4 regions of the Cellulomonas endometrii genome follow, and region 4 is predicted to be linked to each of the others. Evidence: predicted binding sites of a transcription regulator. Region 4 holds the regulator's gene; each other region holds the start of a gene.

The links. The regulator HrcA, encoded in region 4, represses chaperone genes, less so after heat shock. The targets are predictions, from matches to a motif close to TTNGCACTCGNNNNNNNCGAGTGCNAA.
Region 1: a site for HrcA is predicted at 1,353-1,379, ahead of QNH85_RS12515 (FmdB family zinc ribbon protein). Genes of this name have one in related genera too.
Region 2: a site for HrcA is predicted at 1,674-1,700, ahead of QNH85_RS17045 (Hsp20/alpha crystallin family protein). Genes of this name have one in related genera too.
Region 3: a site for HrcA is predicted at 1,827-1,853, ahead of groES (co-chaperone GroES). Genes of this name have one in related genera too.

Annotation. Positions count from the first base shown of each region.
Region 1 is NZ_CATKPC010000011.1:457-3,463, reverse strand. It holds gene QNH85_RS12525 (molybdopterin molybdotransferase MoeA) at 1-500, opposite strand, end outside; gene QNH85_RS12520 (5-formyltetrahydrofolate cyclo-ligase) at 645-1,283, shown strand; gene QNH85_RS12515 (FmdB family zinc ribbon protein) at 1,455-1,811, shown strand; gene QNH85_RS12510 (SAF domain-containing protein) at 2,042-2,725, shown strand; gene mscL (large conductance mechanosensitive channel protein MscL) at 2,767-3,007, shown strand, end outside.
Region 2 is NZ_CATKPC010000020.1:24,010-27,016, reverse strand. It holds gene metE (5-methyltetrahydropteroyltriglutamate--homocysteine S-methyltransferase) at 1-1,042, shown strand, start outside; gene QNH85_RS17045 (Hsp20/alpha crystallin family protein) at 1,116-1,577, opposite strand; gene QNH85_RS17040 ((deoxy)nucleoside triphosphate pyrophosphohydrolase) at 1,740-2,174, opposite strand; gene QNH85_RS17035 (YeiH family protein) at 2,301-3,007, opposite strand, start outside.
Region 3 is NZ_CATKPC010000007.1:154,264-157,270, reverse strand. It holds gene QNH85_RS10085 (MerR family transcriptional regulator) at 1-503, opposite strand, end outside; gene QNH85_RS10080 (WhiB family transcriptional regulator) at 869-1,171, shown strand; gene groES (co-chaperone GroES) at 1,390-1,686, opposite strand; gene QNH85_RS10070 (class I SAM-dependent methyltransferase) at 1,918-3,007, shown strand, end outside.
Region 4 is NZ_CATKPC010000006.1:78,390-81,396, reverse strand. It holds gene dnaJ (molecular chaperone DnaJ) at 1-613, opposite strand, end outside; gene hrcA (heat-inducible transcriptional repressor HrcA) at 706-1,737, opposite strand; gene QNH85_RS08620 (MFS transporter) at 1,824-3,007, opposite strand, start outside.

The DNA of each region.
Region 1 (3,007 bases), on a different contig from region 4:
CGCCCCGTGGCCGCCGCCACCGCGAGCTGGCGGGCCGCGAGCCGGGTCCCGGCCGCCAGCACGACCGACCCGCGCTCGGTGTCGGCGCCGGCCGGCCGCACGTTCTCCCCCGGCACCGGCGTGCGGTGCAGGGTGACGCGGACCGCGCCCCGGTCGGTGTCCTCGGCCGCGACGACCGCGTCCGCGCCCGCGGGCACGGGCCCGCCCGACGCGATCCGGACGGCCTGGCCCGGTGCGAGCCGCAGGGCGGCGGGGTCGCCGGCCAGCACGTCGTGCGCGACGGGCAGGACGACCGCGGCGCCCGGGCCCTGTCCCCGCAGGTCCGCGGTCGCCACCGCGTACCCGTCACGCGCCGCGACCGGCAGCGGCGGGACGTCCGCGGGGGCCATCACGTCCTCGGCGAGGATGCAGCCCGCCGCGTCGGAGAGCACCACGTCGAGCGGGGCGACGGGACCGACCGCGGCCAGCACCGCCGCCAGCTGGTCCTGGACGGATCTCATGTCGGCATTCTGCCCGGCGGCCGGTCCCGGGCGCGCACGCAGCGCCGCGCGCCACCAGCGCGGGCGCCGGCGGGACCGCCCGACGGGGCGCCGCTCCACCCTTTGGTCCTACCGGGGCCCGTACGAGTTTGCGAGACTGGGGCCATGAGCACCGCTGCCCAGCCGTATCCCCACGCGTCCGACGGCAGCACGGTGACCGAGGTGAAGGACGAGTTCCGGGCACTGCTCCGGGCCGCTCGGCAGGCACGGTCCCCCCGACGGCGGGCCGAGGCGGCGCAGGCGCTGGTGGCGGTCGTCGAGACGATCCCGGTGCTCGAGGACGCCCGCTGCGTCGCCGTGTACGCGGCCCGGCCGACCGAGCTCGACACGGGGCCGCTGCTCGACGCGCTCGACGCCCGCGGTGTCGAGGTGCTGCTCCCCGTCCTCGGCGCGGGCCTCCAGCGTGAGTGGGCCCGGTACGCCGGCCGCGACGACCTGCTGCAGCGCGCGCCCGGCCGGCCGCCGGAGCCCTCCACCCCGTCCCTCGGCGCCGACGCGCTGGCGAAGGCCGACGTGATCGTGGCGCCCGCGCTCGCCGTCGACACGTCCGGGACCCGGCTCGGCCAGGGCGGCGGCTGGTACGACCGCGCCCTCGCGCACGCCCGCCCCGGCACGCCGGTCATCGCGGTGGTGTTCGCCGAGGAGCTGTACGACGCGACCGTCCGGCCCCTGCCGCGGCAGCCGCACGACCGCACGGTCGACATGGTGGCGACCCCGGAACGCTGGCTGCCGCTCGGCGGCTGAGCGTCTGCGGGACGACCGCAGGCCGCCGCCGGGCGCCCGCCGCGGGAATACCGGGCGGGCTGCGTATCATTGGCACTCGGCAGCGGCGAGTGCCAGGGACGCAGGAGGGCGTGAGCCCCCCGGCGACCGGGCCCGCCGGCCATCCGGTCACGTCATCCGCGGGAGACAGCAGTGCCCACCTACGCCTACACCTGCACCGAGTGCGGCCACGCGTTCGACATCCACCAGTCCTTCAGCGACGCGGCGCTCACCGAGTGCCCGAGCTGCGGCGGCCGGCTGCGCAAGGTGTTCTCCTCCGTCGGGGTCGTGTTCAAGGGCTCGGGCTTCTACCGCAACGACTCCCGGTCGAGCAGCACGTCGACCACGGGGGCCGCGAAGTCCACCTCGGGCGCGTCGCCGTCGGCCGGCTCGACCTCGGGTAGCTCCTCCTCGGGCGACGCCGCGAAGCCCGCCGCGTCGACCACGACCTCGTCGTCCTCGACCGCCGCCTCGTCGAGCAGCAGCGCCGCCAAGCCCGCCGCGGGCTGACGGAGTCGCGCCGGCCGCCGGTGCTGCCCAGCGGCACCGGTGCCCAGCGACACCGGTGCAGAGCGCCACCGGTGCAGAGCGCCACCGGTGCCACGTGACCGCGGTGCCGAGGCGCCGCTACCGGCTGATCAGGCGGCGCCGATGCGCCCCCAGGGCGTGACGGCACGCGTCGTCCCCAGCACGACGCCCGGGATGGGCCCGGTCGGCCGGACGCCGCCTAGCGTCGCGGCATGTCCCTCACCGACCGGCTCCCCCTGAGCTCCCGGCGGCGGCTGCGCGTCCTCGCGTGGCGCGCCCGCCGCCCGGTCGCGGCCCTGTGCGCGGGGCTCGCCGTGCTGCTCGCGGTCGAGCGCCTGCGCCCGCCCGACCCGCCGACCGTCGAGGTCGCCGTGGCGGCACGCGACCTCGCGCCCGGCACCGCGCTGGACGAGCACGACGTGGAGCTCCGCCGCGTGCCGGAGTCGCTCGCGCCCGAGCCGCTCCGCGAGGGCGCCGTCGACCTGGTCGGGCGGCGCACCGCCGTCGCCGTCCCCGAGGGGCTCCCGATCGCGGCCGCCCTGCTCGCCGAGGAGTCGGCGACGGGGCCGCCCGGGACCGTCGTGGTCCCGGTCCGGTTCGCGGACGCCGGGGTCGCGGGCGTGCTGCGTCCGGGAATGCGGGTCGACGTCGTCGCCGCGGCCGTGGTGGAGGGCGCCGAGCCGATGCGGCTCGCGAGCGGGGCGGTCGTGCTGTCCGGGACCGGTGACGGCACGCCCGCCGACGAGGACGCCGGAGCGGGGGGTGGTGGGCTGCTCGGCGGCGGCGAGGGCGCGGAGGACGACGTCCCGGTGCTGCTCGCGGTCACCCCGGAGGAGTCGGTGCACCTCGGGGGCGCCGCGGGCTCCCGGGTGCTCGGGGCGGTCATCGTGGGATGATGCGGCCATTTCGCCTCAGCACCCCGGAGGATCCGACGCCCATGAGCGACGTACTGAACAAGGGCCTGCGCACCGCGACCGACCGGGCGCGTGGGCTGGCCGGTGTGCTGCAGGGCTTCAAGGACTTCGTCTCCCGCGGGAACGCCGTCGAGCTCGCGGTCGGCATCGTCATCGGCGCCGCGTTCACGTCGGTGGTGGGCGCTGTGCAGAACGGGTTCATCAGCCCGCTCATCGGGATGCTGTTCGGCAAGCCGGCGATCTCGTGGAAGGTGGGGCCGGTCA
Region 2 (3,007 bases), on a different contig from region 4:
CCGCGACGCCCAGGCCGCCCGCCTGCGCCTGCCGGCCCTGCCCACCACGACGATCGGGTCGTTCCCGCAGACCCCGGAGATCCGGGTGGCCCGCGCCGCGTTCGGCCGCGGGGAGCTGACCGCCGCGCAGTACGAGGACGAGATGAAGGCGGAGATCCGCCGCGTCGTCGAGCTCCAGGAGGAGATCGGCCTGGACGTCCTCGTGCACGGCGAGCCCGAGCGCAACGACATGGTGCAGTACTTCGCCGAGAACCTCGACGGGTTCGACGTGACGCAGCACGGCTGGGTGCAGTCCTACGGCTCGCGCTGCACCCGCCCGTCGATCCTCTGGGGCGACGTGTCGCGCCCGGCACCGATCACCGTGCCGTGGACGACCTACACGCAGTCGCTCACCCCGAAGCCGGTCAAGGGCATGCTCACCGGGCCGGTCACGATCCTCGCGTGGTCGTTCGTCCGCGACGACCAGCCGCTCGCCGACACCGCGAACCAGGTGGCGCTGGCGCTGCGGGACGAGATCGCCGACCTCGAGGCCGCCGGCACCGCGATCGTCCAGGTCGACGAGCCCGCCCTGCGGGAGCTGCTGCCGCTGCGTGCCGAGGACCACGCCGCCTACCTGGACTGGTCGGTGCGGTCGTTCCGCCTGGCGACGTCGGGCGTGCGGCCGGACACCCAGATCCACACGCACCTGTGCTACTCGGAGTTCGGCGAGGTGATCGGCGCGATCGACGGCCTGGACGCCGACGTGACGTCGATCGAGGCGGCCCGCTCGAAGATGGAGATCCTGGCCGACATCGCCGCCGAGGGCTACCCGCGCGGCATCGGCCCGGGCGTCTACGACATCCACTCGCCGCGCGTGCCGAGCGAGGCGGAGGTCACCGAGCTGCTCTCGGAGGCCGTCCGCGCGATCGACCCGGCGCAGCTGTGGGTGAACCCGGACTGCGGGCTGAAGACCCGGCGGTACGCCGAGGTCACGCCGTCGCTGGAGCACATCCTCGCGGCGACGCGCACGGTGCGGGCGGGCCTGGCGGTGCCGACCGCCTGACGGCCCCGGACGCGACGACGCCCCGGTCTCCCCGCGCGGGGGACCGGGGCGTCGTGCGCGCCGTGCCGCCGGCTCAGGCGTTCGCGTGCTGCTCCGGCTGCGACGCGTCGGCCCGCTGCTCGATGGTCGCCGGTGTCCCACCGGTGGTGACCTCGATGCGGCGCGGCTTGGCCTCCTCGGCCACGGGGATGGTGAGCGTCAGCACGCCGTCGGCGTACGACGCGGAGATGGCGTCGAGCGCCAGGCCGCGGCCCACGGTCAGCTGCCGCGCGTAGGTGCCGACGGGGCGCTCCTTGGCGAGCCACTGCACGCCGTCCTCGGTCCGCGCCGTGCGCTGGGCGCGGATGGTGAGCGTGCGGTCGTCCACGTTCACGTCGATCGAGCCCGGGTCGGCTCCCGGCAGGTCGACGTGCAGGACGTAGTGGTCGCCGGCGCGGTACAGGTCCATCGGCATGGTCGCCGCGGCCCGCTGCGAGCCGAGCACCTGGTTCATCAGCCGGTCCATCTCCTGGAACGGGTCGAATCGCGTAGCCACAGCCCGTCACCTCCTCCGAGCGATCGGGCCCCGGACGGTCCGGGACCGCGGTGCTGTCCCGGGCCTGGTCGGCCCGGGAGGGCTACGAGACATGTTTTAGCACTCTCGTGTGGTGAGTGCCAGATCGGTCCCCGGGTGTTCGCTCAGAGATGAACGCGCTGGTCAGGCGCTGCGGACGTCGCCCTCCACCCGTCGCCCGAGGGCGTCGACGATGCGCACGTCGGCGTCCAGCCACGGCACCGTGAGCCACTGACCGCGCGGCAGCCAGCGCAGCGCGTCGTGCTCGACCAGCGGCTCGGGCGTGCCGGCGACGACCTCCGCGAGCCACAGCCGCATCGTGTACCGCTCGCTCAGCCGCCAGCACCCGTCGTCCGGCCCGGGCAGCTCGTCGCCCAGGCCCACGCGGACCCCGAGCTCCTCGCGCAGCTCGCGGTGCAGGGCGTCCTCGGGCGCCTCGCCGGGCTCGACCTTGCCGCCGGGGAACTCCCACCGCCCGGCGAGGCTGGCGGGCGACCGCCGCCGCGCGGCCAGCAGCTCCGCGGGGGCGTCGAGGTCGTCGACGATCGCGGCGGCCACGACGAGCACGGGGAGGTCCATGCGGAAAGTCTGCCAGCGCGACATGTCCTGCGCGTTGCGCCGTCGCGACGCCCCGGGTGGAACGTTCGAGCGGACACGTCGTGGGCGTGTCGGCCGGAACCGTCCACCCGGGAGGCAGCGGGCGGGTCAGGCGACCAGGACGAGGCCCGCCAGGCTGACGGTGGCCGCGACGAGCGTCGACGCCGCACCGAGCGCGAGCGGCCGGCCGCCCGTGCGGACCAGCCGGCCCAGGTGGATCTGCGTCCCCAGCGCGGTCATCGCGGCGCCGAGCAGCAGGGTGGTCACGGGCTTCACCGCCGGCAGCACCGCGTCGGGCAGCACGCCCGACGACCGCACGGCCACCGCCACGACGAACCCGACGACGAACAGCGGCACGAGCGGCGGCCGTCCGGCACCCGGCCGACCCGCGTCCGGCGGGGCGGACGCCCGCCGCGCGACCCCGACCCCCGCGACCAGCGGCGCGAGCAGCACCACGCGCGCGAGCTTCGCGACCACGGCGACCGACAGCGCGGCGGCGGACACGGTGCCCGCCGCCGCGACCACCTGCGCGACCTCGTGCACCGACATCCCCGCCCACAGCCCGGCGGTCCGGTCGGAGAGCCCGAGCGCGGCGGCGGCGAGCGGCACCCCGACGATCGCGAGGCTGCCGTACACGGTGACCAGCGCGACCGCGGTGGCGACCTCCTCCTCGTCGGCGTCGGCGACCGGGCTCATCGCGGCGACCGCGGCGGCGCCGCAGATCGAGAACCCGGTCGCGACCAGCAGCGTCAGCGCGCGCCCGACCCCGAGGCGCGGCCCGAGCCACCGCGTCGCCGCGAAGGTCGCCGCCACCG
Region 3 (3,007 bases), on a different contig from region 4:
CCGGAGCCGTCGACCATGTCCGGGACGGCGGTGAGGTGCCGCACCGCCGCGACGTCCGACACCGGGGCCGGCTGCACGGGGGCGCTCTCCCGCGCGACGCGCGCGGCGTCCGACGGCGGCACCCCGTCGAGGGTCAGCGACCGCATCGTCATGAGGCGGGCCAGGTCGGCCGCGCTGTACCGGCGGTGCGCGCCCGCGGTGTGCTCGGACGGCCCCAGGCCGTAGCGACGGTCCCAGGTCCGCAGGGTCGCGGGGGCGACGCCGAGCCGCCCGGCCACGGCGGCGACGGTCAGCGTCGGGCCGCTCGCGGGGTCGGCGGCGGCGTCCGCCGGGTCGTTCGGGCTCCCCGGGCCGGCCGGTCCACCAGGACGGGCGTCGTCGGAGTGGGCGACCGCGTCCGGGCGGGCGACAGCGTCCGGGTGGGCGTCGTCGTCCGGGCGGGCGGTGCCCTCCGGCCGGCCGTCCTGGCCGCCGGTCACGTCGCCGTCCTCGGTCTTGTGCATCTCGCCCGTCTCGTCCGCGCGGTGTGCCCCGCGCGCTCTGCCGTCGATTGTGCCGGGGATCTGGCGCGGTTTCCAGCGCGGCCCGCCGGGGCCAACCGCGTCATCGTGCCGGCCGATCCGGTCAGCGCGACGGGACCAAGCGCGTCACCTGCGGACCACCGCCGTCGCGCCCTGAAGCGATTCGCCACCCAACCGCGTCAGATCGGATGGCGACACGGTCTTGAACAACTGCTGACTCGGTTGTACTGTCCTCATCAGTGCAGTTCAGCGCCGCGCCAGGGACCTCGGTCCCAAGGGAAGCGGCCGGACTGTCGGACAGCACGATTCACCCGACGGCACACGCCGTCGCAGGGACGGAGGACCACATGGCCGAGATCTCCCGCCTTCCGGGACCCGTGATGGAGCTCTGGGAGTGGCAGTACCAGGGCGCCTGCCGGGACGCCGACCAGGACCTGTTCTTCCACCCGGAGGGCGAGCGCGGCGCCGCCCGCCGTCGCCGCGCCGAGGCGGCCAAGGCCATCTGCGCCACCTGCCCCGTGATCAACGAGTGCCGCGAGCAGTCGCTCGCCGTGCGCGAGCCGTACGGCGTCTGGGGCGGCCTGTCCGAGGACGAGCGCTCCGCCCTGCTCGCGAGCCGGGCCGGCCGCACCCGGGCCGAGGTCGTCTGACCCACTTACCTCGCGACGGCCACGCAGCGGTGGGATACCGCGGTGGCCGTCGCGTCCTCCTGAGCCCGGGCCCGAGGCACGGGCCGCCCACCGTGGCGACTGCACAGCGGTGCGATACCGCTCCGGCCGCCTGACACGACGACGAGGCCCCCTCCGCGTGCGGAGGGGGCCTCGTCGTGCGTCACCGGGCCGTCACGTCGTGGACGGCCCGGGCGGTGTCACTTGCTGACGATCGCCAGGACGTCGCGCGCGGAGAGGATGAGGTACTCCTCGCCGTCGTACTTGACCTCGGTGCCGCCGTACTTGCTGTAGATGACCTTGTCACCGACCGCCACGTCCAGCGGGACGCGGTTGCCGTTGTCGTCGATGCGGCCCGGGCCCACGGCGAGGACCTCGCCCTCCTGGGGCTTCTCCTTCGCGGAGTCCGGGATGACCAGACCGGAGGCGGTCGTCTGCTCCGCCTCGAGCGTCTTGACGACGATGCGGTCCTCGAGCGGCTTGATGGAGACCGACACAGCGGACCTCCCCTTCGCGTGTGAGTGCTGCCTGATGTCCTTGTCGCCCCGTCCGGCCGGCCGTCGTCGCGGGTGCCGGCAGCCGTGCGGTGCGCTGGCACACTCGCTGGGAGAGTGCCAACACGCACTCTAGGAAGCGGTTAGCACTCGGTCAAGGCGAGTGCCAGCATCGCGGGGGACGTCCGGCCGGCGCGTCGGCGCTGCAGGGGCCGCCCGTGCGAGGATCGCCGGATGGACCAGTCCGGCCTCGCGAAGCTCCTCAGCCCCGAGGGCTGGGCCCTGCTCTCGGCCCTGCCGCCGTACGACGACGCGCGGGCGATGGCGCTGTCGGAGCGGCTGCGCAAGGACGGCCTCGACGCCGACCTGGTGGCCGCCGCCCTCACGCAGTCGCGCCTGCGGGCCCGCGCGCACGACAAGCTGGGCGAGTTCGCCGACGGCATGCTGTTCACGCCCGCCGGCCTCGAGCAGGCGACCCGGCTCGTGGTCGCCGCGCGGCACGCCCGCCGGTACGTCGCCGCCGGGGTGCAGCGCGTCGCCGACGTGACCTCCGGGATCGGCGCCGACGCGATGGCGTTCGCGGGCGTGGGGCTGCGGGTGCTCGCGGTCGACGCGGACGAGACGACCGCCGCGCTCGCCACCGTGAACCTGCGGCACTTCCCGGAGGCCGAGGTCCGGCACGGCGACGGGCTCGCGCTCGACCTGGCGGCCGAGGGGGTCGACGGGGTCTACGCCGACCCCGCCCGCCGCACCGCGGGCGGCAGCCGGGTGCACGACCCGGCGGCGTACTCCCCGCCGCTGGACGCGGTCCTCGCGCTGCGCGAGCGCGTGCCGGCCCTCGGGCTCAAGCTCGGGCCCGGCGTCCCGCACAGCGCCCTGCCGCACGACGCCGAGGCGCAGTGGGTGTCCGTCGACGGCGACGTCGTGGAGCTCGGGCTGTGGTTCGGCCCGCTGGCCCCCGACGGCCCCGGCCGCTCGGCGCTGCTGCTCGGCGCGGGCGGCGGGTCCGCGGTGCTGCGCGCGGGCGACGCGGAGGCCCACGCGCACCCGCCCGTCGGCGACGTCGGCGCGTACCTCTACGAGCCGGACGGCGCGGTGATCCGCGCCGGGCTCGTCGCCGAGGCCGCCGCCGAGGTGCAGGGACGGCTCGTGGACCGCACCATCGCCTACGTGACCTCCGACGCGCTGCACGCGACGCCGTACGCCACGGCCTACCGGGTGCTGGACCAGCTGCCGTTCGGCCTGAAGCGCCTGCGGGCGTACCTCCGCGAGCGCGACGTGGGCAGCCTCACGATCAAGAAGCGCGGGACGGCCGTCGTCCCGG
Region 4 (3,007 bases):
GGCCCTCGCCGGCGCACTCGGTGCAGGGCTCGGGGATGACGGTGCCGAACCCGTGGCACGCGGCGCACGGCTGGGACGTCATGACCTGGCCGAGGAACGACCGGGCGACCCGCTGGACGGTGCCGCGGCCGCCGCAGACGTCGCAGGTGCGCGGCGACGTGCCCGGGCGGCAGCAGCTGCCGTCGCAGGTCGGGCAGACGACGGCGGTCTCGACCGGGACCTCGCGGTGCGTGCCGAAGGTCGCCTCCGCCAGGTCGATGTCGAGCCGCACCAGGGCGTCCTGGCCGCGGCGGGCGCGCGGGATCGGGCCCCGCTGCGCGCCCGCGCCCGCGGCGGCGCCGAAGAACGTCTCGAAGATGTCCTGGAAGCCGAAGCCCCCGCCCATGCCGCCGCCGGGGGACGACGGGTCGGCGCCCATGTCGTACATCCGGCGCTTCTCCGGGTTCGACAGGACGTCGTAGGCGCGGGACACGTCCTTGAACCGGTCCTCGGACGCCGCGTCCGCCCCGGCCACGTCGGGGTGCAGCTCCCGGGCCAGCCGGCGGTACGCCTTCTTGATCTGCTCGGGCGAGGCGTCGCGGTCGACGCCCAGCACCTCGTAGTAGTCGCTCACTCGTCACTTCTTCCTGCGGGTCGGTCGCACACGTCGACGCGGGTCGGTGGCACCGGCGCGCGGCCGGGCGGGGGCTGGGTGCCGGTCGGGGGTCACCCGGCGAGGATCCGGGACAGGTAGCGGGCGACGGCGCGGACCGTCGCGATGGTGCCCGGGTAGTCCATGCGCAGCGGCCCGACGGACCCGATCCGGGCGACGGACGAGCCGCCCCCGTCCGGGCCGCCGTAGCCGGTGGTCACGAAGCTGGTCTCCACGAGGCCCTCGTGCTGGGTCTCGCGGCCGATGCGGACCGACACGGCGGCCTCGTCCTCGGCCATCTCGGTGAGCAGCCGCAGCAGGACCACCTGCTCCTCGAGCGCCTCCAGCACCGGGCTGACGTTCCGGGCGAAGTCGGCGCCGCCGCCGCGCACCAGGTTGGCGGTGCCGGCGAGCACGACGCGCTCCTCGCTCTCCCGGGCGAGGGTGTCCTCCACCACGCCGACGACCCCGCGCACCAGCGCGGCGTCCCCCGGCGCGAACGCGTCCGCGAGGCCGGCGAGCACCTGGTCGAGCTCGGCCAGGCGACGGCCGGTGGCCATGACGTTCAGCTGGGCGCGCAGCCGGGCGACGACCATCGCGTCCAGCGGCTCCGCCAGCTCGAGGGTGCGCTGCTCGACCCGCCCGTGGTCGGTGATGATGACGACGAGCAGGTGCCGGTCCCCCACCGGGACGAGCTCCACGTGCCGCAGGGCCGTGCGCCGCAGCGACGGGTACTGCACGACCGCGACCTGGTGGGTGAGCTGCGCGAGCAGCCGCACGGCGCGGTCGACCACGTCGTCCAGGTCGGCGGCGTCCTCCATGAACGTCTCGATGGCGCGGCGCTCCGGGGCGGACAGCGGCTTGACGGTCGCGAGCCGGTCGACGAAGAGCCGGTAGCCCTTGTCGGTCGGCACCCGGCCGGCCGAGGTGTGCGGCTGCACGATGTAGCCGGACTCCTCCAGCGCCGCCATGTCGTTGCGGATGGTCGCCGGCGAGACGCCGAGCGAGTGCCGCTCGACGAGCGCCCGCGAGCCCACCGGCTCACGGGTGGCGACGTAGTCCTCGACGATCGCGCGCAGCACGTCCAGCCTGCGGTCCTCGCTCATCGCACCTCCCGACGGCCCGACCCGGTGCCTCGGACACGGCCCTGAGCGGCCGTCCGGGTAGCACTCACCTGTCCCGAGTGCCAATTCTACTCGGCCGCGGAAGCCCTCGCCGCGTCCCGCCGCCGCGCGACGAGGTCGACGACGCCCACGACGAGCGCGACGGCGACGAGAGCCACCGTGATCAGCAGCGCGCGGCCGGCCGCCACCGACCCCTCGACCCCCGACGCGAGCGCCGAGTAGTAGGTGGACAGCGCCACCGCGACGCCCAGCGCGCTGCCCACGCGCTGGCCGACCTGGAGCATGCTCCCCGCCACCCCCGCGCGGTCCAGCGGCACCCGCGCCAGCGTCAGGGTCTGGTTCGGGGCGATGACCAGGCCGCTGCCGGCGCCGGCGACCATCTGCGTGGCCGCGACCGCGAACGCCACCGCCGGCGGGTCGACGAGCCGGATCATGAGGTCCGTGCCGACCAGCCCCGCCAGCACCAGGACGAGGCCGACCACCACCAGGCCGCGGCCGCGCTCCGCCACCAGCCGCCCCGACTGCTGCGCCGCGACCGCCGAGGCGATCGCGAACGGCATGCCCACCAGGCCCGCCTGCAGCGGCGTGAACCCGGCGATCTGCTGCAGGTACAGGGTCGTCACCAGGAACACGGCGGTGAACCCCGCGAAGTACGCCATCCCGAGCAGGGCGCCGTTCCGGAACGCCGGCTCCCCGTACACCCGGGGGTCGAGCACCGCCGCGCCCGTGCTCCGCTGGTACCGCCGCTCCCACAGCACCGTCGCCACCGCGAGCACCGCCGCGACGGCGAGCCACCACCAGCGGCCCGGGTCGTCCCCGTCCCCGCCCGTCGTCGTGACGAACGGCACCATCACCGCCGTGGTGGTCAGCGCCACGAGGGCCAGGCCGGGGATGTCGAGCCGGGGCCGGCCGTCGGGCCGCGCGATGCCAGGCGGTGCCCCGGCCGCGCGGCGCGGCAGGAACCGGACCGCCAGCGGCAGCACGACGGCGATCACCGGGACGTTGACGAAGAACACCCACCGCCAGCCGTGCTCGGCGCCCGCCACCTGGATGATGAGGCCGCCGAGCGCGGGGCCGATGGCCGTCGAGACGCCGATCGTCGCGCCGAAGTACCCGAACGCCTTCCCGCGCTCGTAGCCGGTGAACAGCTGCTGGATGGTGCCGACCACCTGCGGGTTGAGCAGGCCGGCGCTGGCGCCCTGGAGCAGGCGCATGACGGCCAGCATCTCGTCCGAGGTCGAGAGCCCGGCGC